Regions from separate parts of the Micromonospora sp. NPDC006766 genome, predicted to be linked through region 1. Evidence: riboswitches for the same ligand, from Rfam matches in the RefSeq annotation. Region 1 holds a riboswitch; each other region holds the start of a gene.
What was found. Region 1 has a riboswitch for cobalamin ahead of ABZ671_RS23830 (ribonucleoside-diphosphate reductase subunit alpha). Riboswitches for the same ligand answer to the same signal wherever they lie in the genome.
Positions count from the first base shown of each region.

Region 2: another riboswitch for cobalamin. It lies ahead of ABZ671_RS25175 (ABC transporter substrate-binding protein); the one in region 1 lies ahead of ABZ671_RS23830 (ribonucleoside-diphosphate reductase subunit alpha).
Region 3: another riboswitch for cobalamin. It lies ahead of ABZ671_RS25150 (CbtB domain-containing protein); the one in region 1 lies ahead of ABZ671_RS23830 (ribonucleoside-diphosphate reductase subunit alpha).

Region 1 is NZ_JBEYIX010000036.1:35,065-53,911, reverse strand. Features, by position in the region: gene ABZ671_RS23895 (SDR family oxidoreductase) at 1-477, opposite strand, end outside; gene ABZ671_RS23890 (carbohydrate ABC transporter permease) at 505-1,377, opposite strand; gene ABZ671_RS23885 (sugar ABC transporter permease) at 1,374-2,342, opposite strand; gene ABZ671_RS23880 (extracellular solute-binding protein) at 2,399-3,706, opposite strand; gene ABZ671_RS23875 (hypothetical protein) at 4,085-4,318, shown strand; gene ABZ671_RS23870 (transposase) at 4,361-4,594, opposite strand; gene tnpA (IS200/IS605 family transposase) at 5,532-5,963, shown strand; gene ABZ671_RS23860 (cobalt transporter) at 6,002-6,793, opposite strand; gene ABZ671_RS23855 (hypothetical protein) at 6,790-7,497, opposite strand; gene aceB (malate synthase A) at 7,767-9,377, opposite strand; gene aceA (isocitrate lyase) at 9,374-10,645, opposite strand; gene ABZ671_RS23840 (short-chain fatty acyl-CoA regulator family protein) at 10,872-12,266, shown strand; gene ABZ671_RS23835 (ribonucleotide-diphosphate reductase subunit beta) at 12,373-13,350, opposite strand; gene ABZ671_RS23830 (ribonucleoside-diphosphate reductase subunit alpha) at 13,413-15,803, opposite strand; cobalamin riboswitch at 15,937-16,148, opposite strand; gene ABZ671_RS23825 (hypothetical protein) at 16,253-16,738, opposite strand; gene ABZ671_RS23820 (IS4 family transposase) at 16,907-18,232, shown strand; gene ABZ671_RS23815 (glycosyltransferase family A protein) at 18,429-18,847, shown strand, end outside.
Region 2 is NZ_JBEYIX010000041.1:50,443-54,022, forward strand. Features, by position in the region: gene ABZ671_RS25165 (ABC transporter ATP-binding protein) at 1-48, opposite strand, end outside; gene ABZ671_RS25170 (iron chelate uptake ABC transporter family permease subunit) at 48-1,052, opposite strand; gene ABZ671_RS25175 (ABC transporter substrate-binding protein) at 1,109-2,095, opposite strand; cobalamin riboswitch at 2,126-2,301, opposite strand; partial or broken gene ABZ671_RS25180 (RNA-guided endonuclease TnpB family protein) at 3,081-3,580, opposite strand, start outside.
Region 3 is NZ_JBEYIX010000041.1:43,456-50,229, reverse strand. Features, by position in the region: gene ABZ671_RS25165 (ABC transporter ATP-binding protein) at 1-501, shown strand, start outside; gene ABZ671_RS25160 ((2Fe-2S) ferredoxin domain-containing protein) at 498-1,196, shown strand; gene ABZ671_RS25155 (histidine phosphatase family protein) at 1,248-1,823, opposite strand; cobalamin riboswitch at 1,913-2,050, shown strand; gene ABZ671_RS25150 (CbtB domain-containing protein) at 2,083-2,301, shown strand; gene ABZ671_RS25145 (CbtA family protein) at 2,319-3,074, shown strand; gene ABZ671_RS25140 (cobalt-precorrin-6A reductase) at 3,258-4,019, shown strand; gene ABZ671_RS25135 (precorrin-2 C(20)-methyltransferase) at 4,007-5,521, opposite strand; gene ABZ671_RS25130 (precorrin-8X methylmutase) at 5,524-6,153, opposite strand; gene ABZ671_RS25125 (precorrin-3B synthase) at 6,150-6,774, opposite strand, start outside.

The DNA of each region.
Region 1 (18,847 bases):
GATCGAACCGATGTTGATGATTGATCCCTCGAGCCCCGCCTCGCGCATGCGTCGGCCGGCCGCCTGCGTCACCAAGAAGGTACCGACGAGGTTGGTGTCGACGACCTCACGGAACACCTCGGCGGGGAACTGCTCGAACGGCCCGGACACCTCCGGCGGGGCGCTGGGCTGGGTGTCGAGACCAGCGTTGTTCACGAGGATCGTCGGGACACCCCACGCCTGCGTGATCCGATCGAAGCCCGCCTCCACGCTGGCCTGATCGGTGATGTCCATCGTGACCGCCATCAGCCGATCGGCGTCGACGGTAACTCCGAGCTTCGCCGCCGGGTCGACCACCTCGCTGCGCGAGGTCACCGCCACGCGGGCGCCGCGTGCGTGCAGCGCCTTGACGAACTCGGCACCGATCTGGCCGAAACCACCTGTCACGACGGCGATGTGGTCGTGCACCGAGAACAGCGGATCGAACCCTTCCGACATGGTCGGTACTCCTTCGGTTGCGGCTTGTCAGCCCTTGACGGAACCTGCTGTCAGGCCGGACACGATGCCGCGCTGGGCCCACAGGAAGAAGATGATCGCCGGGAGCGCAAACAGCAGCGCACACAGCATGACGACATTCATCGGCGTGTAGAACTGCCCGAGGAATGAGGCAAGCCCCACGGGGGCGGGCCACAAATCCGAATCCGAAATGAACGTGTTGGCGAACATGAATTCGTTCCAGCCGTCGAAGAACGCGATGACGGCAGCGGCGGCGATACTCGGGCGGATCAGCGGCAGCACGATCGTGAACAGCATGCGCAGGCGCGAGCACCCGTCGATTCGCGCCGATTCCTCGATCTCGTAGGGGATTTTGTCGATGCCGCTCTTGATGATGAACATGCTCACCGGCATCACGAATGCGGTGTCCGCGAGCACGAGCCCCCAGTGGCTGTTCAGCAGGCCGGCGCCCGCGAAGATCGCGTACAGAGGCACGATGATGAGTGCCTCTGGCAGCATCTGGGTGCTGAAGAAGATGAACCCGGCAATGCCTCGCCCGCGGAAGCGGTAGCGGCTGAGCGCGTATGCCGCCATCGTCGCGAGCACGAGACTGAGGACCGTCGTTCCCGCGGCAATCACAAAGGAGTTGCAGAGCCAGCGCAGGATCGGGACCTCCGAGAGGAAGGTGCCCCACTGGCCGATGTTCGCGAACTCCGGGACCAGAGGCTGACCGTCGCGGTAGAGGGACTGCTCGGTCCCCAGCGACGTGCCGAGCATCCAGTAGACGGGGAAGCCGGTGAAGACGACCAGTAGCGTGATGAGGATCGCTTTGCCGAGGCTGCCCATCCGGGCGAGGGCTCCACGCCGACGCAGCGGCTTCATCGAGGTGAGAGAGGTGGTCATCGCTGGCTCTCCTGACGCTCCTGGATCTGCTCGATGACGAAGTAGACGACCGTCACGAGCAGCGAGAGGACGAGACCGAGCGCGCCGATCGCGGCCGCGCGGCCGAGATTCTGGTCCTGGAAGGCGGTGCGGTAAACGTTGACGACGAGGGTGTTGGTCTTGTCGAGCGGCCCACCGCCCGTGATCAGGAAGATGATCTCGAATCGGCGGATCGACCAGATCGTCATCAGCAGCGTGATGACACGAATCGTCGGCATGATGTGCGGGAGGGTGACGGCACGGAACGACTGCAGGGGCGAGGCGCCGTCGACCCAGGTGGCCTCGCGCAGCTCGTGCGGCACGCTCTGCAGTGCGCTCAGCATGACGAGCAGGACCAGCGGTGTGAGCTTCCAGACCGTGGCGAGGGTCACCGAGAAGAGCCCGTATCGCGGGTCGACAAGCCAGCCGTGCTGGCCAAATCCGAGCGCCGTCGTGGTGCCGTTGAGGACGCCCTGCTCATTGTTGTAGATCCAGACGAAGATCAGGGCGGCCGCGACGGTGGGCACGGCCCACGGGACGGTGGCGATGGCGCGGACCAGGCCGCGCCCGCGGAACGACTTGTTCAGCAACAGCGCCGCGGCGGTGCCGATGCCGACGGCGAAGACGACCGTGAAGAGCGTGTACAGCAGGGTCGTGCCGACCGAGGCCCAGAACTTGTCGCTGGCGAGCAGGTAGTCGTAGTTGTCCAGACCGACGGACCGGCCGCCGTCGGGATTTACCAGCTTGGTCGCGGTGAAGGACAGCAGGACTCCGCGGATCAGCGGATAGACGGTGAAGATCGCCAGGTACGCGATCGCCGGGAAGAGGAAGAGATATGCGCCGTTACGCTCGATGAAGGGTGAGAGCTTTCCTCTGCCGCGCCGCCGATTCACGGACCGCGCGCTGCGCTGCGGTGTCTGCGCCCTCTCGGCCGTGTTCGTGGCCATCGTGGTCCTTTCCGTTGAGCGGGGGTGGGCGGCGCAACCACCCACCCCCGCGCACATCAGCTGAGCTCTGCCTTGAGCGCCTTCTGCACGCCGGCAAGCTTCGCCGCAACGTCACCGCCGTTGACACGCAGGTCCTCGACAGCCGTCAGGAACTCACGCCAGATAACCTTGCTCTCGGTCTCGAAACCCTCGACGAGAGTCGAGCGAGAGGTCTTCGCGGCCTCCAGGAACTGAGTGGCCCACGGGTTCGCCTTGAGGAACTCGGGGTCAGGCTCGACATCGGTGGCCATCGCCGAGGCACCCAGACCGGCGCGGAGGGCGGTCTGTCCCTTCTCACCGAGAACCCAGCGAACGAAGTCCTTCGCAGCCTCCTTGTTCTTGCTCGCCGCGTTGACGGCGAGGATCAGCTGCGAGTTGGAGCCCGCGTTCGCCATGGGCAGTGGCGCGGCACCCAGGTTCTGACCGTTGATCACGTTCTTGGGATTGCTCGTGAGGGTGGTCGCGACGCCAGAGTTCTCGAACAGCATGCCGACCTGACCTTGACCGAACTTCGCGCGGAAGGTCGACGCGTCGTCGCCGATCGGCGCGACGCCGGACTTGAAGGTCTCCAGGAAGGCCTCGACCGCCTTGACGTTCGCGGGGGCGTCGATCGTGAGCTCCTTGCCGTCGCTCAGTTCGCCGCCGAAGCCGTAGATCCAGTTCGCCATTTCGAGCGTCCAGCCGTCGATTTCGGCGGTCTGGTGGCGTCCGGCCCAGCCGGCGATGCCGCGCTGCTCCTTGATGGTCTTCGCGGTGGCGAGGAACTCGTCGAACGTCGTGGGGACCTTCAGGCCGAGCTCGGTGAAGAGGTCCTTGTTGTAGATGACCGTGTTGTAGGTCGGTCGCTCCCAGTTGAACCCGAACTGCTTGTCTTGGAAGAAGCCCGCCTTGTTGGTGCCGTTCAGCGAGTCGCCCAACTCCTTCGCGATGTCATCGAGCGGCTCGAGCACCCCGGCGTCGGCGAGCGACGCGAACTGGCTGTCCTGCAGCACCATCACGTCCGGGCCGCCGCGGGCGCCCAGCTCGGTGCTGAGCTTGTCGGCGTAGTTCGCGAACGGGATCTCGATCTTCGTCAGCGAGACATTGCCGTCGGGGCCGGTGTAGCCCTTCACCGCGTCCCAGAGGATCGGTCCCTTGCCGTCCTCGAGGAACTGCCAGTTGGAGAAGGTCAGTTCGCCGCCGGCGCTCTTGCCGGACGAGTTACCTCCGCCCGCGGTGCTGCATGCGCTCAGCGCAAGCACGGCGGCGGCCGCGACGCTCATGACCTGCACGCCGCGTCGTGTCACGCCCGCTCGTGGTGATGCCATGCCCCTGAACAACTTCATGGTGTACTCCTTTGTCACACGCCACGCGTGGCTGGTGCTGTGGCGCAGATATCGGTTACGCGGAGTGGTCTATGAAATCGATTTCACGGCACGGTACCCAGGCTCCGTGATCTTGTCAACAGCAGGCGATGCTGCACATGCATGAGAGCGACCAGCGATAAGGCGCGAATCCGGCCAGAAGATCAGACCAGGGCAGCAAGCGGGCGCGGGTATCGACGATCCCATGAATTCCTACGCTCCGTGATCGACGTAGAGTGGTCACGTGCTGACGACCGGGGCGCCACCCGACTGGGCGTCGGTGGAGATCGCAGTCCCGCGCCCGTCAGATCGGCTGCCGGGGATCAGCATGGCCGGGTTCGCCAACGTGTCCCCGCACTCGTGGACATCACCATGGTCGCGCATCCCGCCGTCACCCTGATCGTCGACCTGAGCGAGGGCGAAGGCCTCGGCTACGACACCCAGGGCTGGCACCAACACGACATGTCGTCGTGCTTCTGCCCGGCGATCTTCGGGCAACTGGCTCAAGCCGCAGTGGATGAACGCCGGCACGAAGCTGGAATGTCGTCCCGGCCGGGCCGGCAAGTCAACTGCCAGTCAGCTTCTCGGCCCTGAAGGGCCGAGCTTGCAGATCATGGTCGGTGCTGGGTGCATCGGTCACGCCGCGTTTGGCAGGCTGACGGCTGCCCAGTCCGCGGCACCGCGTGCGGCGATGTTGCGGGCTGCGTTGACGTCGGCGTGTTCAGCGAAGCCGCACGACGTGCATCGGAAGGTGGCTTGGTTGGGGCGGTTGGCCTTGGCGATGTGTCCGCAGGCGCAGCAGCCCTGCGAGGTGTACGCCGGGTCGACGTGGACGACCGCCACCCCGGCCCGGCCCGCCTTGTAGGCGATGAACTGGCCAAGCTGGTGGAATGCCCAGGTGTGCAGGGTGACCCGCTGGGGCCGTCGGAGCGTACCCGGTCGCGGATGCCCGTGAGGTTTTCCAGGGCGATCCCGCGGCCGGTGCGTTCGGCCTCGGTCACGATCTGCTTGGCGATGCGATGGTTGGTGTCGGCCGCGAACCGGGCTTCCTTACGCCGGCGGGCCTTCAACAGCCGCTTGGCGGACTTGGTGCCGATGCGCTGGAGCTTGGCCCGCAACCGCTGGTTACGATGCCGCACCCGGTTCAAAGCCTTGCCCGAGTGTCGGGTGTCGTCGTTGGTCGTGGCGATGTTCGCGATGCCCAAGTCGACGCCGAGGAACCCGTCCGGCTCTTTCACCTCGACGTCGGGGATGTCGCAGGTGGCGTACAGGTACCACTTGCCGTCACGGCACACCAGGTCCGACTCGCCCTTGCGGTGGACGGCCAGGATGGCGTACTGCGCGTCGGAACAGCGGAACGGGATGCGTCCCGACCGTCCCCGAACAGTCCAGATCGACACCGTGCGGCCGGCGATCTGCCACGACAGGCAGCGGTCGTCGAACGGCTGCGCGGCGTCACACCGAAACAGGATCGGCTTCGACTCGACCTTACGACGGCGCGCTGATCCGGACTTGCCCAGGTTGCCGGCGCTGATGTTGGCTTTCAGGGTCGCGTACGCGCCGGCGACCTTACGGGCCACGTGGATCGCCGGCTGCGCCGACAGGCCCATCTCTTTCAGCTGCCCGTAGGTGAGCCGCTGCAACGCCTGCTTCCCGAACACGCGCAACCGGTACGCCTCGCCCGAGGCAAGGTTCGCGGCCTCGTTGCACAGGGCCAGCGTGTCCCGCAACGCCGCCTCCTGGGCGGCATCCGGGAACAGGCGCACCTGCACAACCACCTTCACGTCCACAGTCTACCATCTGGTCTATGTCACCACGATGGACCCCGGACCCCAATGTTCGCCGAGGACGCAGCGTCGTCTACAACCTTCACGCGCATCTGGTCTTTGTCACCAAATACCGCCGGGACGTACTCAACGACGCGATGCTCACCCGCTGCGAGCAGGTCATGGCCGACGTGTGCGCCGGCATGAGCGCGGAGCTGGCCGAGTTCAACGGCGAAGACGACCACGTGCACCTGCTCGTGCGCTACCCGCCGAAGCTGGCCATCTCCACGCTCGTCAGCTCACTCAAAGGCGTGTCCGCCCACTACCTGCGTAAAGAATTCACCGGGCGGATCAACCGGCACATCATGCACGGCCACCTGTGGTCACCGTCGTACTTCGCCGCCTCCTGTGGCGGGGCACCACTGGAGATCGTCAAGCAGTACATCGCCAACCAGAAACGTCCAGGCCCGTGACGCGATTCCTCCCGGCCCTAAACGGCCGGGATTCCTCGCTAAACCTTGTTGACGAGTTGGATCACGGCGACCACGACGAGACCGGCGCCGAACAGAGTGATGCCGCCAGCCGCGAGGACGGGGGCTACGCGGCTGGCCAGCCGCAGCACGGTACGCGACTGCGCGCCGCGGACGACCAGGGAGCTGCCGGCGACCGCGAGGAGGCCGACGCCGAAGAGCACGACGGCCATCCCGAGGCCGAACGTCAGGACGAGCAGTAGGGCAAATCCGGCGCGGCCGAGAAACAGCCCGGTCGCCAGCACGAGGAAGGCGGCCGGAGAGGGGGTGAGCCCGCCGGACATGCCGAGCAGGAGCAGTCCGGGACGCCTGCCGTGGTCGTGCTCGTGCTCATGGCCGTGGCCGTGGCCGTGATGGTGGCCGTGGCTGTGGCCGTGATGGTGGCTGTGGCTGTGGCCGAGCAGGTGCCGGCGCACCATCCACAGGCCGGTGGCCAGGACGATCACGCCGGCGCCGAGCTGCAGCCAACTCGTGAGTTCCTGCATCCGGACGACGTCGGACAGGGACAGGAACGTCCATGCCACGCCGATCACCAGCACGGAGACCGTGTGCATGACGGCCACCGAGCCGCCCAGCCAGGCGGCGTCGCGGATCCGGCCGCGCGAGCCGACGAGGTACGCGGCGGCCAGGCTCTTGCCGTGCCCGGGCGCCACCGCGTGTCCGGCGCCCGCGAGAAAGGCGAGGGCGAACGCCAGCGGCGGCACACCCGGCGAGTGGATGAGATCCTCTAGCCGGTCCGACAGGGACGCGAGGTAGGCGGTGACGTCGTTCATGCCACGGTCCTCCGGCGACGCGACCGCCGCCACATGATCAGCATCGCGACCAGCAGTGCACCGCCGGTGACGGCGGCGATCTGGGCGGCGGCGCTGCGGCCGAGGCTGCTGCTGCCCGCCGCCGGCGTGCCGGCGAGGACCCAGTCGTGGGAGTCCTCGCCCGAGCCGTACACCGCGCGCTGGCCGTGCGGACCGGTGGCCAGAGCACGGTACGCGGGGTGGAGATCAGTCAGCATCCGGACCGCGACCGTGACCATGCCGACCGACCCTGGGCACGTGTAGTCGACGGTCGCGCCGATCCGGGCTAGGGACTTCGGCGGCTCGACGGCGCCGAGGCACGATCGCTCGCGGTCGGTGACCGTGATCTGCTTGAGCAGGTAGGCCGCGAACTCCTCGGATGAGCCGATCACGGCGGCGTCCGTGTGCCGATAGTCGATCGCGCCGTCCGCCAGGACGCGGTCTTGCGGCAGCAGGCCGAGCGAAACCCCGAGCAGGGTCAGGTCGTCGGGGCCGCCGACGTGCCACCGCACGCGCACGACCTCGGGTCGCTGCTGGTCGCGTGCGATGGTCACGGTCTGCGGATCGCCGAACGGATGCGCCGCCGCCGGGGCGGGTGCGGCCGTGATCGAGCCGGTGACGGCGCAGGCCGCCAGCGCGACAGCTCGCGCCGCGTCGCGCCGACGCCGAAGTCCGAATGATGACAAGGAAAGGCTCCAGATCCTGCCGTGACGGGAGTCGGCCTCACCTTGTCGACTGTTGGGAAACGCGCAGGTCCGAGGCAGTGTGTGGCGCGGAACGGTGACGTGAACAGTCAGTTGATCAGTCTCGAGGGCGGCAGCGTCGGTGCCACCGGCACGAGGTCGGCGTCCGAGTGCGCCAGGATTGCCGTGGGAGTGTCCGCGACCGCGCACACCGACCGGGCCGGGAAGGTCCTGGCCGATCTTCCCGGCCCCGGTGAGGCGCCCGTTCCTCGTCAGCCGACCGACCCTGCCGGCCTTCGGTTCGGGCCGAGGTGCCGGGCGTACGCGCCGGTGGTGAAGAACGCGGGCAGGTCCTCGCCGAGCGCGGTGTCCTCGACGATCCGCGCGGCCTGCTCGGCGCGGTCACGGTGGCCGCCCACGCGGCCCGCCACCAGGGCGGCCAACTCCTCGGCGAGGATGGATCGAACCAGGTCGTCGGTGACGCAGCCGCCGCCGGCCAGGGGAGTGCGGTGGTGCAGCCACTGCCAGACCTGGCAGCGGGCGATCTCGGCGGTCGCCGCGTCCTCCATCAGGTTCGACAGGGCGACCGCGCCGACGCCGCCGAGCCAGGCGTCGATGTAGCGCAGCGCGACCGCGATGTTGGACCGCAGCCCCGTGGTGGTGACCTGGCCCGGGGTCTTGTCGACGGCGAGCAGGTCGGCGGCGGTGACGCTGACGTCGTCCCGGAGCCGGTCGAGCTGGTGTGGGTGCTCGCTCAGCACGGCGTCGAACTCCTCCCGGCAGGTTTCGACGAGACCCGGGTGGGCGACCCAGGAGCCGTCGAACCCGTCGCCGGCCTCCCGCCGCTTGTCCGCCCGCACCCGACCGAGGGCCACCTCGTTGACCTCGGGCTCCCGGCTGGGGATGAACGCGGCCATCCCGCCGATCGCGTGCGCGCCGCGCCGGTGGCAGGTCGCCACCAGCAGCTCGGTGTACGCGCGCATGAACGGCACCGACATGGTGACCTCGGACCGGTCCGGCAGGACGAAGTCCGGCCACTGCCCGAAGTTCTTGATCACGCTGAAGATGTAGTCCCACCGTCCGGCGTTCAGTCCCGCCGAGTGCTCGCGCAGCTCGTACAGGATCTCCTCCATCTCGAAGGCGGCGGTGATCGTCTCGATCAGCGTGGTGGCCCGGATGGTGCCCTGCGGCAGGCCGAGGTACCGCTGGGCGAAGACGAAGATGTCATTCCACAGCCGCGCCTCGCGGTGACTTTCGAGCTTGGCCAGATAGAAGTACGGTCCGGCGCCGGCGTCGAGCTGCCGCCGGGCGCAGTGGAACAGGTAGAGCCCGAAGTCGACCAGGCTGGCGGAGATCGGCCGACCGTCGACCGCGATGCCCTTCTCCACGAGGTGCCAGCCGCGCGGCCGGACCACGATCGTGGCCAGCTCGTCGCCGAGGGCGTACCGCTTGCCGCGTGGGTCGGTGAAGTCGATCCGCCGATCCAGCGCGTCGATCAGGTTGAGCTGACCGGCGATGACATTGTGCCAGGTGGGAGCGGTGGCGTCCTCGAAGTCGGCGAGCCACACCTTCGCCCCCGAGTTGAGGGCGTTGACCGTCATCCTGCGGTCGGTCGGTCCGGTGATCTCCACCCGCCGGTCGACCAGGCCGGGGGCCGGCGGCGCGACCCGCCAGGTGAGGTCGGCGCGGATCGCGGCGGTCTCCGGGAGGAAGTCGGGCAGTTGACCGGTGGCGTACCGGTCGCGGCGGGCCCGGCGGGTGTCCAGCAGGGCGACCCGGCGAGCGGCGAATTCGCTGTCCAGCGCGACCAGGAAGTCCAGCGCCTCGGCGGTGAGGACTTCGTCGAATCGTTCGGCCAGCGGGCCGATGACCTCGTACCTCACGCGAACTGCTCCTGCTCGGTCGAGCCGCGCAGCGCGGTGGTCTCCGCGGCCGGGTTGAGCACGGTGCTGATCAGGTCGAAGTAGCCGGTGCCCACCTCGCGCTGGTGCTTGACGGCGGTGTAGCCGTTCGCCTCGGCGGCGAACTCCCGCTCCTGCAGCGCCACGTAGGCGGACATTCCGTCGGTGGCGTACCCACGGGCCAGGTCGAACATCGAGTAGTTGAGGGCGTGGAAGCCGGCCAGCGTGATGAACTGGAACTTGTAGCCCATGTGGCCGAGCTCCCGCTGGAACTTGGCGACGGTCGCGTCGTCGAGGTGCTTACGCCAGTTGAACGACGGCGAACAGTTGTAGGCGAGCAGCTGGTCCGGGTACTGGTCCTTGATCGCCTCGGCGAACCGACGGGCGACCTCCAGGTCCGGGGTGGAGGTCTCCATCCAGAGCAGATCGGCGTGCGAGGCGTAGGCCAGGCCGCGGGCGATGCACGGCTCGATGCCGCTGCGTACCCGGTAGAAGCCCTCGGCGGTCCGCTCGCCGGTGACGAACGGACGGTCCCGCTCGTCCACGTCGGTGGTGAGCAGGGTGGCGGCCTGCGCGTCGGTGCGGGCGATGACCACCGAGGGCACGCCGGCGACGTCGGCGGCGAGCCGCGCCGCCTCGAGGGTACGGATGTGCTGGCCGGTGGGGACGAGTACCTTCCCGCCGAGGTGGCCGCACTTCTTCTCGGCGGCGAGCTGGTCCTCCCAGTGCACCCCGGCGGCGCCGGCCGCGATCATCGCGGTCATCAGCTCGTAGGCGTTGAGTGGGCCGCCGAACCCGGCCTCGGCGTCGGCGACGATCGGCGCCAGCCAGCCGATTCCCTCGGTGTCACCCTCGGCGGTGCTGATCTGGGCGGCGCGCAGCAGGGCGTTGTTGATCCGGCGCACCACCGCGGGCACCGAGTTGGCGGGGTAGAGGCTCTGGTCGGGGTAGGTGTGTCCGGCGAGGTTGGCGTCGGCGGCCACCTGCCAGCCGGAGAGGTAGATCGCCTTCAGGCCGGCGCGGACCATCTGCACGGCCTGGTTGCCGGTGAGCGCGCCCAGGGCGTGGATGTAGTCCTCGCTGTGCAGCAGCTGCCACAGCCGGTCGGCGCCGTGCCGGGCCAGCGTGTGTTCCTCCTGGATCGCCCCGCGTAGGCGCACCACGTCCTCGGCCCGGTAGCTGCGCCGCACTCCCTGCCAGCGTGGACTGGTCTCCCACTCGGTACGCAACTGCTCAGCGGCGTTCTGCATGGTCTGGTCCCCTCGAATGTCGGTGACGCCGGCATTTCGGACGTGCCCGTGGCGGCGTCGACTCGATGCCGGTCCGGCGTGCTGCCAACGGTCACACGGCGTCGGCGGCAGGTCGAGGGACGGAAAAGGCCAAGTTCTGAGAATTTCCCGCCCCTTTTTGCGAAGTTGCGAACCGCTATATTTTCTTTCTGCAAATAGTGCCGGACCAGCGAAGACCAGCAGGGAGGTGAGGGCGATCGCCAAGATCTTCGCGGGTGCCCGACTGCGCCGGATGCGCGAAGACCGCGCTCTCAGCCAGTCGCACCTGGCCCGCCTGCTGAACATCTCGCCCAGCTATCTCAACCAGATCGAACACGACTCCCGGCCGCTGACCGTCCCGGTGCTCATGCGCATCACCGAGGTGTTCGGCGTCGACTCGGCCGTCTTCGCCCCGCGGGACACCCCGAGGCTGGTCGCCGGGTTGCGCGAGGCGCTCCCCGGGCGGGCGGGCATCGCCGATCTCACCGAACTCGCCACCCGGCTGCCCGACGTCGCCGAGGCTGTCATCGACCTGCACCGCCGGTACCGGCAAACAGACGAGCAACTCGCCGAACTGCTCGGCGATCGCGAGACGATCGGCCGCAGCCCGCACGACCAGGTGACCGAGTTCTTCTACCGACGGCAGAACTACGTACCGGATCTGGACGAGGCGGCGGAGCGGCTGGCCGTGGCCATCGGATTCCGCCGAGGCGAGGTCCGCGCCGCGCTACAGGACCGGCTCGCCCATCGGCACGGCATTCTCGTCCGCCGCGACGACGCCGCCCTGCTCGGCGACGAACTGCACCGCTATCGCCCGCAGACCCGCACCCTGCACCTGTCGGCGTCGCTGCGAGCCGGGCAGGAGGCCATGCGGATGGCGGCGCAAATCGCGCTACTGGAGTTCGCCGACCTGATCGACGAGATCGTGGAGGAGGAACGGTACGACGAAACCCAGACCCAGATCCTCACCCGGGTCGGGTTGGCGAACTACTTCGCCGCCGCGCTGCTCCTGCCGTACGAGCAGTTCCTGACCGCGGCGGAGCAGCGCCGGTACGACATCGACCTGCTCACCCAGCACTTCGCGATGGGCTGGGAGACGGTGTGTCACCGGCTCAGTACGCTGCAACGCCCCCGCGCGCGTGGGGTGCCGTTCTCGTTCGTCCGGGTCGACCGGGCCGGCAACATGTCCAAACGCCAGTCCGCCACCGGCTTCCCGTTCTCCCACACCGGCGGCACCTGCCCGCTGTGGAACGTCTACGAGGCGTTCAGCTCACCCGGCCGGGTCGTCGTGCAGGTCGCCGCCATGCCCGACGGGCAACGCTACCTGTGGACCGCCCGCACCATCACCCGCCACCACGGCGGCTACAACCAGCCCGGCAAGGTTTACGCGATCGGCCTGGGCTGCGAGACCCGCCACGCCAACCGGTTGGTCTACTCCGCCGGGATGGACCTGCACGCGGCCGACGCCGCCACCCCGATCGGCCCCGGCTGCAAGACCTGCGAGCGGATGACCTGCCCGCAGCGGGCCGCCGCGCCGATCAGCCGCCAACTCGACCTGGACGAGAACCGGAGCACCTTCATCCCGTACCCGTTGAAGGGCTGAGCCGAGCCCGGCGCCGGGCGGGACGCGCCGCGATCGTGGGCGGCTCCGACGGGGTGGCGGTACGGCCGGAGACCTCGATCTCCGGCCGTCCACCCCCGACCGTCGGTCAGAAGTCGTCGTCGAAGGTGACCCTCCCGGTCACCCCGACCTGGTACGCCGACACCCGCCGCTCGAAGAAGTTCGACAGTTCCTGCACGTCCTGCAGCTCCATGAACGCGAACGGGTTCGCCGAACCGTAGCGGGGTGCGATGCCGAGGTGGACGAGCCGGCGATCGGCCACGTGCTGCAGGTATTCGCGCATGTCGGCCAGCGACAGCCCGGATACGCCCTGCTCGAGGAGGTCCTCGGCGAACTGGACCTCGCATTCGACCGCCTCGGCGAGCATCTCGGTGACCTGCCGTTCCAGTTCGGCGTCGAACAGGTCCGGCTCCTCCCGCCGGACGGTGTCCACCACATCGAACGCGAACGCCATGTGCATCGATTCGTCGCGGAACACCCAGTTGGTGCCGGAGGCGAGCCCGTTGAGCAGACCCCGCGAACGCAGGAAGTAGACGTAGGCGAAGGCGCCGTAGAAGAACAACCCCTCGATGCATGTGGCGAAGCAGATGAGGTTGAGCAGGAACGCCCGACGGTCGTCCCGGGTCCTCAGCTCGCGCAGTTCAAAGATTGAGTCGATCCAGCGGAAGCAGAACTCTGCCTTGCGCCGGATGGAGGGAATGTTCTCGATGGCGGCGAACGCGGCGAACCGTTCCTCCTCGTCGGGTACGTAGGTGTCGAGCAGGTTCAGGTAGAACTGGACGTGCACCGCCTCCTCGAACAGCTGCCGGGACAGGTAGAGCCGGCCCTCCGGGGAGTTGACGTGCTGGTAGAGGTTGAGCACCAGGTTGTTGGCGACAATGGTGTCGCCGGTGGCGAAGAAGGCGACCAGCCGGGACACCAGGTGCCGTTCGGCCGGGGTGAGCCGGGCCAGGTCGGCCAGGTCGGCGTGCAGGTCCACCTCCTCGACGGTCCAGGTGTTCTTGATGGCGTCTTTGAAGCGGTCGAAGAAGTGCGGGTAGCGCATCGGTCGCAGGGTCAGGTCCATGCCGGGGTCGAGCAGCAGGTGCCGTTCGCCGGTGCTGGCGGCGCGGGAATTGGGGATCGTGGTCACTGGCAGGCCTCGCAGCTTTCGGGGTTTTCCAGGGAGCAGGCCAATGCCTCGTCGTCGCTCACCGCGACGATCGGCGTGCTTGCCGGGGAGACGGCGACGGTGGCCTGCTGGATGCGGGTCGCGGGACGCGAGCGCAGGTAGTAGGTGGTCTTCAGCCCGGACTTCCAGGCATACAGGTACATCGACGACAGCTTGCCGATGGTCGGCGCGCTCAGGAACAGGTTCAGCGACTGCGACTGGTCGATGTACGGCGCGCGGGCGGCGGCCAGGTCAATCAATGCCCGCTGCGGTAGTTCCCACGCGGTGCGGAACAACTCGCGCACGTCGGCGGGCAGTCCGGTAATGCCCTGCACCGATCCGTCGGCGCGTTTGATCTGCTCCCGGATCGCCGGCGTCCACAGCCCGCGCGTCTTCAGCTCACGTACCAGGTAGGTGTTGATCTGGAGGAACTCGCCGGACATGGTTTCGCGCTTGAACAGGTTCGACACCTGCGGCTCGATGCACTCGTAGCAGCCGGCGATCGAGGCGATGGTGGCGGTCGGGGCGATGGCGACCAGCAGCGAGTTGCGCAGCCCGTGGGCGGCGATCCGCGTCCGCAGCGCGGTCCACCGCTGCACCTGGGTCGGTTCGGCACCCCACAGGTCCGGGTGTAGCTGGCCCTGCGCGGCCCGGGTGTCGGCGTACGCGGGATGCGGGCCGAACCGCTCGGCGAGGCCGGCGGAGGTCTCCAACGCGGTCAGGAAGACCTCCTCCTGCACCCGAGTCGACAGCTCGCGAGCCTCCACCGAGTCGAACGGCAGTCGCAGGGTGAAGAACGCGTCCTGCAGGCCCATCAGGCCGAGCCCGACCGGCCGCCAGCGGGGGTTCGACGCCGCCGCCTGCTCGGCCGGGTAGTAGTTGATGTCGATCACCCGGTCGAGGAACACCACCGCGGTACGCACGGTCGCCCGCAGCTTCTCCCAGTCGACCCCGTCGGGGGTGACGTGGGCGCCGAGGTTGACCGAGCCGAGGTTGCAGACCGCGGTCTCGGCGTCGTTGTTGACCTCGAGGATCTCGGTGCACAGGTTCGACAGGTGGATGGTGTTGCCCGGCGTCCCGGTCTGGTTGGACAGCCGGTTCGACGGATCCTTGAAGGTCATCCACCCATTGCCGGTCTGCGCCAGGGTGCGCATCATCCGCCCGTACAGGTCCCGGGCCTTGACCGTCTTGACGGCCTTCTTCTCCGCGGCCCGGTACGCCTCGTCGAACTCCTCGCCGTACAGGTCGGGGAGCTGCGGCGCGTCGGACGGGTCGATCAGCGACCAGTCGCCGTCCGCCTCGACCCGGCGCATGAACTCGTCCGGGATCCAGTTGGCCAGGTTCAGGTTGTGCGTCCGCCGGGAATCCTCGCCGGTATTGTCCCGCAGCTCCAGGAACTCCTCGATGTCCGGATGCCACGGCTCCAGGTAGACACACGCCGCGCCCTTGCGCCGGCCGCCCTGGTTGACCGCCGCCACCCCGGCGTCCAGCGTCTTCAGGAACGGGACGATGCCGTTGGACCGGCCGTTCGTGCCCCGGATCAGCGCGCCCCGGCCGCGGACCCGCGACCAGGCGATGCCGATGCCGCCGGAGAACTTCGACAGCCTCGCCACCTGGTGGTACCGCTCGTAGATCGAGTCCAGCTCGTCGCGGGGCGAGTCGACCAGGAAGCACGACGACATCTGGGTGTGCCGGGTGCCCGAGTTGAACAGCGTCGGCGAACTCGGCAGGTACGCCAGCGACGACATCAACCGGTAGAAGCCGATCACTTCGCCCGGCGTCTCGGACAACCCGCAGGCCACCCGCAGCAGCCAGTACTGCGGCGTCTCCACCACCAACCGCGAATCGGGATGCCGCAGCAGGTAACGGTCCGCGACGGTACGCAGCCCGAAGTACTCGAACCGCAGATCACCGACCGGGTCCACCGCGTCGTCGAGCTTGCGGGCGTTACGGGCCACGAACGCGGCGGTCTCGTCGCCGATCAGCCCGAGACCGTGGGCGTACCGGATGGACTGGCTGAAGCTCGCCACGCCCTGCCCGCGAACCTCCTTGTCCACGTACGCGGCCAGTAACCGCGCCGCCAGCCTGGAGTACTGCGGCTCCTCACCGATCAACTCCGCCGCTGTCTGAATCGACAGCTTGTCCAGTTCGGCGGTGGTCGCCCCGTCGTAGAGGCCACTGATCGTTTTCGTGGCGACCTGCAGCGGGTCCACCTCGTCCAGGTCGGCCACCCACCGCTCGACCGCCCTGACAATCTTGTTGACGTCCACCGGCTCGGTGTCGCCGTTGCGTTTGCGGACCCGCATCGCATGCCAGCGCTGCTCCGGCACCGTCTGATCGGCCGCAGCCTGCTCCTGCTTCGCCGTCACGTCCCCTCCTCACGCCTGTCGACGAGGTCGACGGACGCGCAGGAGAACGCCACTGTTCGCCTGGATGGCGTGCCTGCCGTGGCCGGCGGGCTGATGGCGTCAGCCGTCCCGCGCGGCCTCCGACCGCCGCACGCGGCGCGTGCGGCGCGCTGGCAGGTCTTCGGACTCGCGGGCGCGACCGGTTACGGTCGCCTACTGGCCGTCGCTTCCCAGACCTCACGGTCCAGTGCTTGGTGACGGCTGTCGTTCCCACTCACCGCTGCGGGGCAGTCCCGGACTCGCACCGGGTTCCCTCTTGCCTCGACCACCCACCCGGGCGGTCGAACCAGCTGCGTGAGACACCATATATGGCGCCACCGGCGATGGGGTAATACAAGATGTCGTGTCAGCGTGTCGACTTCGTCTCATCGTCGCGGGGCAGCCGGCCCCCGTCGTTGACCATCCGCTAGTCAGGGTGAAAGGAACCCGGTGATCGAAAAGAGGCGATCAGCGGGGTCGACGACGGCGGCCAGCACCGCGCCGGGCACGAGGGCCGGGTCGTCGGCCCGGATCGTGTCCGCCTCGAACGTGGCGAACCCGGGCCCACTGATCCGCAGGTGGAGTTCCAGCCCCGGGTCCTCTCCGTCCAGATGGTTCGCCACCGCGGGAATCTCCGCCGTCGCGGCGACACCGGCGGCGGACAGCCGACGCGCGTCACGGCGCGAGCGGGTGACCAGCCGCCAGCCGAAGACGCCGAAACCGACACCGACGATCGTCACCAGTACGTCACCGGCGAGTAGGCCCCAGAAGTCCGTGGGCGACTGCACTGGGTCTCGCGTCAGCGCGGCGGCGAGCAGGACCGGCCCGGGCAGGCAGATTGCCAGGAACGCCAGTCGGCAGAGCAGCGCGCCGATCGGACCGATGCGCGCTTCCGCCTCCCGGGGGGTTTTCAACACCTCGCACCCTACTAGTGCCAACGCCGTTCAGTTAGGCGGTTCGGTGACCTGTCAAGGCGTGTCGAGGGATGCAAAGCAGCGGAGCTCCGGTAGAGAGGGTTGTCACTCCAAGACACCCCGAAACCAGGAGCTCCGCTGTCCGGACAGATTGCCATAACGCGTACGACGATGGTGGCGGCGGGCCGGTTCGCGCCGGGCCATCTGGGCGAGTTGACCCAGCTGGTGCCGTTCGAGATGGTTGATGACGCACTCCGACGTACCGGTGCGGTGCAGTCGCGGGTTCGGTTGCTGCCCTCACGGGTGGTGGTCTACCTGCTGCTGGCCGGCTGCTTGTTCGCCGAGTTGGGCTACGGGCAGGTCTGGCATCGGCTGACCGCTGGTCTGCATGGCCTGGCCGTGGCTGCGCCGACGGCCAGCGCGCTGCGTCAGGCCCGGCAACGGCTCGGGGTGGCGCCTCTGCGGGCGTTGTTCGACCTGCTGCGTGGCCCGGCCGCGACGACTGCGGCCGGGGCGGTGTCCTGGCGCGGGCTGCTGGTCTGCGCTGTGGACGGCACGCTGATGAGCGTGGCCGACAGCGCCGCGAACCTCACCACCTTCGTCAAGCAGCGCTGCAACCACGGCGCGGGCGGTTACCCCACCGTCCGGGTCCTGGCCCTGGTGGCCTGCGGGACCCGCAGCGTCATCGACGCGGTCTTCGGCCCGGCCAGCACTGGCGAGACCGGGTACGCGGCACGGTTGGCGGGGAGTCTCCGGCCGGGGATGTTGCTGCTGGCCGACCGAAACTTCGCCGCCGCGGATCTGCTGGCCCGACTGGCTGCCGGCGGCGCGGACCTGCTGGTGCGATGCAAGTCCGGCCGGCGGCTACCGGTGCGGGCCCGCTACCGCGACGGCTCCTACCTGTCCCAACTCGGCAGCCTGCCTGTCCGCGTCGTCGAGGCCGAGATCAGCATCGTCACCAGCGCCGGCGCTCGGACCGGCACCTACCGTCTGGTCACCACCCTGCTCGACCACCGCCGCTACCCGGCCGGCGAGCTGATCACCCTCTACCACCAGCGGTGGGAGATCGAGACCGTCTACCTGGAACTGAAATCCACCATCCTCGGCGGGCGGGTGCTACGCGCCCGTACCCCGACCGGGATCGACCAGGAGATCTACGCCCTGCTGGTCACCTATCAGGTGCTCCGCACCGCCATGGTCGACGCCACCGACAGCGTCCCCGGACTCGACCCCGACCGGGCCAGCTTCACCATCGCCCTACACACCGCCCGCGACCAGGTCATCCAGGCCGCCAGCATCATCGCCGACACGATCATCGACCTCGTCGGCGCGATCGGACGAAGGATCCTGACCGCACTCATGCCCGACCGACGCGTACGCACCAAGCCCCGCATCGTCAAACGTGCCATCTCCAAGTACAACGCCCGCGGCCCGGACATCGACCGCACCACCTACAAAGCCACCATCGAGATCAACATCCTCGACACCGGCCCTTGACGACCGACCGAACCGCCTAACTGAACGGCGTTGCTACTAGTGCAGCGCACCAGCGCCGTCCGCGTAGCTTGGCGAGCAGGGTAAGGCGGCTGGAGTGCCAGGGGTAAGCCTGAGGGGCCTTGGGGGATAGCCCCCGGTTGAAGTCGGGGGATTTCCGGATCGTCTCAGCGACCCCGTCGCCCCAATAATCATCCACATGCCAGAGAGGCCCAGGTTCACCGTCGTCATCCCGTGCTTCAACGAGGCCGGCTATCTCACCGACGCTCTCCTCTCCCTGCAGAAGCAGGACTTCGACGGAGTGTGCGAGGTCATCGTCGTTGACAACAACTGCACGGACGAGACCGCGGACATCGCTCGCGACCTCGGCGCGCGAGTGGTGGCCGAGCCGACGCCCGGGGTGTGCGACGCCCGCCAGCGAGGCACAGAGGCGGCGCGCGGTGAGATCATCGTCTCCACCGACGCCGATACGGTCCACAGCCGTGATTGGCTCAGCCGCATCGACGCGCGGTTCCGCAGCGATGGCCGCGTCGTCGCGGTCGTCGGCCCTTGCCGGTACGACGACGGCCCAAGGTGGGGCCCGATCTACAGCCGGATGTTGTTCGGGGCCGTCAACGG
Region 2 (3,580 bases), on a different contig from region 1:
GAGGCGAGCGGCCGGCACCGACCACGAGACATCACGGATGTCGAGCATCAGGCTTTCCCATCCTGACGGCGCAGCAGCACCACGAACGCGGGCACCCCGAGCAGGGCGGTCAGCACGCCCACCGGCAGCTCACGGGGTTCGAACAGGGTCCTGGCCGCGGTGTCCACCCAGATCAGAAAGATCGCTCCGGCAAGGACGACGACCGGCAGGAGCCGCCGGTGGTCGGGGCCGGTGAACCGCCGCGCGGCGTGCGGCAGCATCAGCCCGACGAAGCCGATCGCACCGCTGATCGCGACCAGCACGGCGGTCAGCAGCGCCGTGGTGACCAGCAGCAGCCACCGGACACGCCCGACGTCAACACCGAGGGCGGCGGCGGCCTCTTCGCCGAACGCGAACGCGTTGAGCGCCCGGGCAAACCAGAGGATCACGGCGAACACCGCCGCGAGCACCGGCGTCGCCCACCCGAGTGCGGTCCAGTCGGCGCGGGCGAGCGAGCCGGACAGCCAGAAGGTGATGCTGTGGGTCGCGTGCGGGTCGGCCACCCAGATGATCACGAACGAGGTCAGCGCGGAGCACAGCTGCGCGATGGCGACGCCGGCCAACACCACCCGGGTCGGTCGCAGGACCGCCCGCCGGCCGGCGGCAGCGACCACGACGGCGAACGCGGCGAGTGCCCCCGCGAACGCGCCCCCGGTGAGCGCCGCCGCACCCGCGCCGAGGCCCAGGACCAGAACGGCGACGGCGCCCAGCGACGCCCCGGAGGAGACGCCCAACAGGTACGGGTCGGCGAGCGGGTTGCGGGTGACGGTCTGCATGACCGCCCCGGAGGCGGCGAGCCCGGCCCCGACCACGGCGGCGCCCAGCACCCTCGGCAGCCGCAACTCCCACACGATGTGGTCGCGCAGCAACGGCACGTCGGCGCTCGTCAGGCCGAGGTGGTCGGTGATGACCAGCCACACGGTGCCCAGCGACAGGTCCGCCGGCCCTACCGTCACGGCCGCGCCCACCGACAGCAACAGGCCACCGGCGAGCACGACCACCACGGTCACCATGCCCACCGCCCGGACCGGCCGCGCCGGAGCCTGCGCCGGCCGGGTGGTAGCGGTGGTCAGTTGTTCACCCCGCCGACACCCCGGGCCAGGGCCTCCACGGCGAGCACGTTCCGCACGCCTGCGGAGGTAGAGGAGAAGTCCAGGACGACGTACCGCTTGTCCTTGACGGCGGGCAGGTCTTTGAGCGTCGCATGCTTTTCGAGGAACGCCTGCTTGGCGGCGGCGGTGTCCCAGCTCGCGTCAACGAGCACGATGACGTCCGGGTTGCGCTCGACGACGGTCTCCCAGCTGGTGTCGGCCCAGCTGCCGTTCAGGTCGGCGAAGATGTTGGTGACCCCGGCCGCGGACATGATCATGGCCGGGCTGCCGCAGCAGGCGCCGGCACTGGGCGCGTCGGTGCCGCCGTCCCACCACAGCACCCGCATGCCCTTCGCGCCCGCTGACACCTTCGCGATGCGCTGCTGCTGGTCGGCGATCAGCGTCTCGGCCCGCTCCCCGACGCCGAAGATCGCGGCGATCTCACGGATCTCGGCGAACACGTCATCCATCGTCAGCTTCGCCGGTCGCGTGTCTTTCGGGCAGCCGGCGGCGGAGATGTACGTGCCGACGCCCAGCTTCTGCCAGTCGGCGCGGTCGCCGACCCCCTCGTCGCTGAACGCGCTTGCGAAGGAGGCGTAGACGAAGTCCGGCGCGATGTCGAGCAGCTTCTCCTTCGACGGGTACTCCTTGGCCAGTACCGGCACCTTCGCGTGCGCGGCGGCGTACTCGGGCAGCACCTGGTCGTCGAGGTAGGCGGTGCCGGCCATCCGGTCCTGCAAACCGAGCGCCAGCATGATCTCGGTGGCGGGCTGGTTCATCGTCACCGCCCGCGCCGGGGGCTTCGTGATCGTGACCGGTGTGCCGCAGTTGGTGACCGAGACCGGCCCAGCCGCGGCGGACGCCGTGGTGGCCGGCTTGTTGTCGCCGGTCGCGGCGCAGCCGCCAAGCAGCGCGAGCAGGACGGACAGCGGCGCGGCAACGCGCCAGGACACAGGGGACCGCATAGCGGGACCACCTTCCAGCACCTCGTGGACGGGTCGTACAGGTGCCGTGGCCGGTCTCCTGGCTGACGGGTGGTGCGCCGGAGGCCGGCCTTCCCAGGCATTTGCGCCCAGTGACCTTTCGGTGGCCTCCAGCATCCCGATCACAGTGGCGAGGGCCGCACCGGTCTTACACCGGCTTCCCGAACACCACGGCCAGGCCACCCTAACCAAACCCGACGGCGGCGTCACCATGGCCTAGGTCATGGTCGGAGATCGCGTTGGTTCACCGTGCCCGTTCGCGTGGGGTGTCGTCGGGTCAGCCACGCGCGACGCGCTCAGCCGGCTCGGCGAAGGCGCCCGTCCGGGCCGGGGTCCGGACGACAGAGCTGACCGACTCGGGCGCGGGTCATGCCGACGACGTGGGCGATCTGGGCGTGGCGTCATCCCCTGCGACACCATCTCGTCAAACGCCTCACGGCGCAGCCGGGACAACTCGTTGACCGCCGCCTGATGCTCGTCGATAAGGTATGCGCACCCTCTCACCGCCAAACGTCGAGCCTCCCGACGTAGCGACGCCTGACAGAGCATCCGCAGCGCTTAACGCGAAATCAAGGAAGCAACATGCCGGCCCATCCGCCATTGGCACGACGCCGCAGGTCGGAGCGGGTGCCGCTGACGGGACCGGCGACCAATCTGTGGTGCGGTTACTGCCATCAAAGATCATCCGTTACCGGATGTTACCGCCGTTACCTGGGAAGATCTCCATCTCCCCAGGTCAACCGGTCGGGACGGCCGGATTTGAACCGACGACCCCTTGACCCCAGTAGTCCGGTGGCCCAGCGGCATGCTCACGCACGTTTGCCCAGGTCACTGAAAGCTTGACATCCTCCCGGCCCTGAAGGGACCGGGATTCCCACGGTCGCCCGTGAGGCTTCCTGTTTCATCGCCGACTGCCTGTCCGGGAGGACTTCTTCCCTTGAGGTCTTACACCAGCTCCGCAGGCGTTTCACCTCTCCGCCAGCCCGGCGGCGAGGACGTTCCTAGCAGCGTTGATGTCCCGATCATGCGCGGCCCCGCACCCCGGGCACGTCCAGACGCGGTCGTTGAGGGTGAGCGCAGTGTTGACCTGTCCGCATGCCGAGCAGGTCTTGGACGACGGATACCACCGGTCGACGGGGATCACCTCACGCCCGTACCAGCCGGCCTTGTACTCCAACATCCTGCGGAACTGGGACCAGCTCGCGTCGGAGATGACCCGCGCCAGGCGACGGTTACGCAGCATGTTCCGCACGCTGAGGTCCTCGATCACGACCGTTTGGTTCTCACGGACGAGTCGAGTGGTCAGCAGGTGCAGGTGGTCGAGCCGCCGATCAGCGATACTGGCATGAATCCGGGCCACCCTGAACCGGGCCTTCGCCCGGTTCGCGGAGTCCTTCTGCTTGCGGGCCAGGTCCCGCTGCGCTCTGGCCAGCTTCCGCCGGTCAGCCTGCCCGAAACGCGGGTTGA
Region 3 (6,774 bases), on a different contig from region 1:
CTTGACCTGACCGCGCTGGACGTGGTGCTGCTCGGCCGGACCCCGCACCGCCGCTCCCGCTGGTCCGACAGCGACACCGACCGGGCGGCCGCCGCCGACGCCCTCGAACGCGTCGACATGACCGGATACGCGCACCGCAAGTGGCAGACGCTGTCCGGCGGGGAACGCCAACGGGTGCAGCTCGCCCGGGCCCTGGCCCAGGAGCCGCAACTGCTACTGCTCGACGAGCCCACCAACCACCTCGACATCGGCCACCAGCTGCAGCTGCTGCACCTGGTCCGCCGCAGCGGCGTCACCACCCTCGCCGCCCTGCACGACCTCAACCTGGCCGCAATGTTCTGCGACCTCGTGGTGGTGCTGCACCACGGCCGGGTCGTGGCCTCCGGACCGCCGGTCGGCGTGCTGACGCCCGCGCTGCTCGCCGACGTGTACGCCGTGGACGCCGACGTCACCGTGCACGACGGACGTCCGGTCATCACCTACCGGGCGCCGGCAGCATGAACGTTCTGCTCGTCTCACGCGGGGCGACCCACCACGGCGGCCACGACGCGATCCACCGCCTCGCCGCGGCCGCCGCCGAGGCCACCGGCGTACCGGTGCGAGCGTGTTTCCTCGACGGCGCCGAGCCGTCCCTGCACGCAGCCCTCGATGCCGTACCGGCGCAGGGCGAAGTCCTGCTCGTGGCCACGCACGTACCGCCAGACCGGTACCTCGACACCTGGATCCGCCGCGCGGTCGCCCACTGGCGCACCACACGGGACCGGCAGACACGAATCCTTGTCGCCGCGCCGCTGGCGGCGCAGCCCGCGCTGGTCACAGCAGTCACCGATGCCATCACCGGCGACCACACCACGGTCGACGGCAACCCCGGACCGTTCCGCAGCCCGGCCTGGTCACAGATCACCCGACACCGCCGGCACGTGCTGGTCTGCCGCGGGCCGCGCTGCACCGCATACGGTGCCGAGCACGTCGCCGCCGCCCTCGGCAAACGCCTGACGGAGCATGGCCTCGGCGACGACGACGTCCTGGTCACCGCGACCGGCTGCCTGTTCCCGTGCAACCTCGGCCCGCTCGTCGTCGTGTATCCCGACGACATCTGGTACGAACACGTCGACGCCGACCTCGCCGTCCGTATCGCCGACGAGCACCTGCGCGACGGCATGCCGGTTGACGGCAGACGCCCACGCGACTCGTGAATGTGCCGCCATCGGCTCGATCCGGGACAGGGGGAGCGGCGAACAGAGCCACTACTGGCAAGCCAGCGGACCCGCTATCATCCGCACCGTCCAGCGTCCGGAGCCACCGCGCAGAACGGTCCCGGTGAGCGGCGCGATGTCGATCCGCCAGAACGAGGCAGGTGCGGCGCCTATCGCGTTCACGATCAGGGCACGGATCACCATCGGGTGGGTGACCGCGACGAGCGTCCGCACGGTGCCGGGCAAGGCGCCAAGCCAGCGGCCAGTCCGGTCGAGCAGGTCGTGCAGAGACTCGCCGCCGTGCGGTGCTGCGGCCGCGTTGGTCAACCAGGCCGCAACCGCGTCCGGTTCCGCAGCCGCGACATCGTCCAGCATACGACCGGCCCAGCGGCCGAGGTCGGCGTCGCGGAGCATCTCGTCGATGGCCGGCGCAAGCCCGAGCGCGGCGGCGGTCTGCACACAGCGCAGCGCCGGCCCGCACCGGACCTCGTCGGCGCGGGGCAGCACGTTGGCGAGCGCCACCGCGTCGGCCAGACCGTGCGGGTCAAGCGGCTCGTTCTGTGGAAAGGCGGCAGCCCTGGTGGCCGCGGTGGGTGCGTGGCTGACCAGTACCAGGCGACTGCTCATACCAGCTGACCTCCGTGCCTCGCCACCGTCGGTTTCCTCCGAGTGCTCTACAGATCCGGTTTCGTTCCGCACGTTGACACTCCTGCCTCGTCAGCCGTACCGTCCGGGGCACAGCGTGATGGCAGGAGGAAGCCGGTGAGATGCCGGCACGGTCGCGCCACTGTAACCGGTTGTGGGCCCAACCCACCTGGCCGGGAGTCAGACCCTCCCCGTCGCCGAAACCCGCTATGGGACGCGTGATCCCGAGGAGGTTCTTGTCATGTCTGACGTGTCACTGCCCACCCCCGCCGCCGTTTCCCTACCGGCCGCCATTCCGCTGCGCCAGATCCTGCCCTGGGCGATCTTCGGCGCGATCCTCGCGGCTGTGCTGCTGTACTTCGTCGGCGTGGAACAGGGTGTGTTCTCGCTGTTCTCCGGCGCAACGGTGCATGAGTTCGTGCACGACGGCCGCCACCTGCTCGGCTTCCCCTGCCACTGAGCCTGGCAGGAGTTTCTATGTTGTCCGCACGCTCGCTACTTGTTCGCGGCATGCTCGTCGGCCTTGCCGCCGGTGCCGTCACCTTCCTGTTCGCCACGTTCTTTGGTGAAGGCCCGGTCGGTCAGGCCATCGATTTCGAGTCCATGCATGCCGCCGCGCACGGCGAAGGCGACGAGCACGAACTGTTCAGCCGCACCGTGCAGAGCACCGTCGGCCTGGGCACCGCCACGCTGGTGTACGGCGTCGCGCTCGGCGGCCTGTTCGCCCTTGTCTTCGCTGTCGCGTACGGCCGGATCGGTCGTTTCAGCCCCCGCGCGACCGCCGCGCTCGTCGCGCTCGGCGGCTTCCTGACCGTCGCGTTCGTACCCTTTCTCAAGTACCCCGCCAACCCGCCGGCCACCGGCGACCCGGACAGCCTGGGCGAACGAACCGGCCTGCATTTCCTCATGATCGTGATCGCGGTCGCGGTCGGGCTCCTCGCCCTGTATTTCGGGCGCTGGCTGCATCCCCGCTACGGCACGTGGAACGCCACCATCGCGGCCGTCGGCGCGTTCGTCGTACTCATCGCCATCATCCAGATGGCCCTCCCGGCAATCAACGAGATCCCCGAAGGCTTCCCCGCCTCCGTACTCTGGGAGTTCCGGCTCGCCTCGCTCGGCACCCAGCTCGCCACCTGGACCGTCCTGGGACTGCTCTTCGGCGTGGTCGCCGGACCTCGCATGCGCCGGCGTGCGGCCACGACGGAGGAGGCGGCGGTCGGCGTCGGCCGTTGAGCCGTAACGCGCGACCCGACGCGATCGTGATGCTGCAGTGATTGTTGGTGGTGCCCGCCTCGCTCAAGCTGCCGAGGCGGGCACCGGCCGTGGTGGGGGGCGCTCCGGGCTTGTGGCGCGAGGGTAGGCCCGACCCCGACCATCCCGGAACTCGCCCCGCCGATGGAAGTGAACGGTATGCAGGTGTTTTCTGAGCGACGGGTGCTCATCCTCGGCGGCACCGCCGAGGCACGGGCCCTCGCCGCCCTGCTCGTCGACCAGCCGGCGACGAGGGTGATCTCCTCACTGGCCGGGCGGGTCGCCGATCCCCGCCTACCGGTGGGTGAGGTACGTGTCGGCGGGTTCGGCGGCGCCAGCGGCCTGGCGCGGTGGCTCACCACGCACCGCATCGACGCCGTCGTGGACGCGACCCACCCGTACGCGGCCCGGATGCGGGCCGCCGCGGTCGACGCCGCCGCCACCGCCGGCGTGGCCCATCTACGGCTGGAACGACCGGGCTGGACAGCCCAGCAGGGCGACCGGTGGCACCGCGTACCCGATGTGGACGCCGCGGCGCGGATGCTGCCGAGGCTCGGGCGACGGGTGCTGTTGACCACCGGCCGGCAGAGCATCTCGGCGTTCCTGCCGCTGACCGGACTGTGGATCCTCGCCCGGGTCGTCGACGCGCCGGCGGAGCCGATCCCCGCCCACGTCCGGCTGTTGCGCAGTCGCGGCCCCTACACCCTTGAGGGCGAACTGGAGTTGATGCGTACCCACCGCATCGACGTGCTGGTGACCAAGGACAGCGGGGGCCCGCTCACGGAAGCGAAACTCGCGGCCGCACGCCGCCTCGAGCTCCCGGTGCTGATGATCGAGCGTCCCGCACCCGTCGCCTCCTCGACGGCGGTGGCCACGGTCGAGGAGGCGATGGACTGGCTGTCCGCCCTGCCGACTCAGCCGGGATAGGTACGCGGAGTCCAGACCACGGTGGACCCGTCGCCCCTCGTGCTGACCTGGGTCGTCGACGAGCCGACGATGAGCAGGCAGCGCATGTCCACCGTCTCCGGATCGAGCTCGGCCAGCGTGGTGACGGTGATCGTCTCACCGACACGACCGACGTCGCGGGCGACCACCACGGGTGTCTTCGCGTCGCGGTGGCGCGCCAGCACGTCGCGGGCGGCGCCGACCTGCCAGCGGCGGCTGGCCGAGGCCGGGTTGTAGAGTGCCAGGACCAGGTCGGCTGCGGCGGCCGCCGCGAGCCGGGCCTCGATGACCGGCCACGGCTTGAGCCGGTCGGAGAGCGACATCACCGCGAAGTCGTGGCCGAGCGGTGCGCCGATCCGGCTCGCCGCGGCCTGCGCCGCAGTGAGGCCGGGCAGGACCCGCACGGGGACATCCGCGAACCGCTCGTGCGCGGTGGCCACCTCGTAGACGGCGCTGGCCATGGCGAAAACTCCGGGATCACCGGAGGAGACGACCACCACCCGGGCGCCGGCGAGCGCGAGTTCCAGGGCGTGCGCGGCCCGTTCGGTCTCCACCTGGTTGCCTGAGGTGTGCCGCTGCTGGCCCGGGCGCACCGGCACGCGGTCGACGTAGGGGCCGTAGCCGACCAGGTGCTCGGCCTCGCGCAGCGCCCGCGCCACCTCCGGGGTCAGCCACCGGGGTCCGGCCGGGCCGAGGCCGACGACCACGACTTCCCCCGCTTGCCCCGGGGTCGGGGCCGGCGACTCGTCCCGGGCGGCCGCGCTGGTCGGGCTGGGCAGCAGGGCCAGCGAGAAATACGGCACCTCATCGGCCGGCACCTCGGCCAAGGGAGCCTGCCGTCCCCGCTGCGAGGTGGCCCGCTCCACATACCACGTCTCGGGCAGCCGGCCGGCGTCCTCGACGGCGGCGCGGACGTTGTCGAAGGTGCGGCCCAGCTTGAGCACTGCGGCGGCGTCGGTGTCGGCGAGCCGCCGGGCGAGTTCCTCGGCGGGCAGCGTACCGGGCAGGATGGTCAGCACCTCGTCGCGTTCGACCAGGGGCCGGCCGAGCACGGCGGAGGCGGCGCTGACCGACGTGACACCGGGCACCACCTCGGCGGGGAACCGGTGGGCGAGACGCTCGTGCAGGTACATGTAGGAGCCGTAGAACATCGGGTCGCCGGCGCAGAGCACCACGACGTCGCGGCCGGCGGCGAGATGGACGGCCAGCCGCTCGGCGCTGTCGTCGTAGAACTGGCGGATGACGCCCTCGTAGCCGGCCGGGTCGTCGGTGCCCTCGGTGGTGACCGGGTAGACCAACGGCTCGTGAAGCTGATGCTCGCGCAACAGGCCAGCGGCGATGGTACGGGCGATGCTGCGGCCGTGCCGGGCCGAGTAGTAGGCGATCACCTCGGCCTCGGCGATCAGCCGGGCGGCCTTGACCGTCAGCAGTTCCGGGTCGCCGGGTCCCACGCCGACGCCATAGAGCGTGCCGGGCTGCGTCATCGTCACTCCACCTCGCTCGCGATGCCGTTCACGGCCGCCGCGGTGACGGCGCTGCCGCCACGGCGACCGTGCACGACCAGGTACGGGATCCCCGCCGGGTGTGCGGCGAGGGCCTGCTTGGACTCGGCCGCGCCGATGAACCCGACGGGCACCCCCACGATGGCGGCCGGTCGGCCGACGCCCTCGTCGATCATCTCGAGCAGCCGGAACAGTGAGGTGGGGGCGTTGCCGATCGCCACCACCGCTCCGTCGAGCCGGTCCCGCCACAGTTGCATCGCGGCGGCGCTGCGCGTGGTGCCGAGATCCCGCGCCAGGTCCGGCACCGCCGGGTCGCGCAGCGTGCAGAGCACCTCGTTGTCGGCGGGCAGCCGGCTGCGGGTGATGCCGGCTGCGACCATCGCCGCGTCGCACAGCACCGGCGCGCCCGCCTTCAGTGCCGCGTGGCCCGCGGCGACCACCTCGGGGTGCGCGTCCACGTCGTTGACCAGGTCGACCATGCCGCAGGCGTGGATCATCCGGACCACCACCCGGGACACGTCGGCGGGGAACCGGGACAGGTCGGCCTCGGCGCGGATGGTGGCGAACGAGCGGCGGTAGATCTCCGCGCCGTCGCGGACGTAGTCGTAGCTCATCGAGGTCTCCGTGCCTGTGCCACCCGCTCGGGCAGCGGGCCGTGATGATCATCCCCACGGGGACTCGCGACACGGTAACCGGTGCCGGTGGCCACGGCGACGGCGGCCGGGCCGGGCGGACGCCCGCAGCAGCGGTCGCAACCGGCCCAGTGCAGCGGAAGCGCACCGGCAGCGGGCGGGCCTGTGGCGGTGAGGGCGGCCGTGGCGTCGGCGCGCACGTCGGCCAGGGCGCTGCCGCAGCCTGGCCGGCCGGTGCAGGCGGTCACCCCCACCCAGGGCGATGCCGGATCGACGACGAGCCCGACCTCGGCCAGCCGGGGCGCCGTCACTGTGGGCGGCCCGGGCACGACGATCGTGCGCCAAGGGGTCACCACCACGGGCCCATCAGCCAGGGCCGCCACGGTGTTGGCCTGTTCGGTGGTGAGCCGACCGAACGGCGCCGCCGCGACCACGAAGCCGGCCGGGTGCGGGCCGACCTGGGGCGGCGCGCCGCGCGGCGGGTCGACCGGGTCGGCGTGCGGACCGTCCAGCGCGGCGACGATCGCCGTGGGCACGTCCGGCAGGTCTGTGATGCGCCACACGTCTCGCCGGCCGCCGCGCTGGCGCAGGAACGCCCGTACG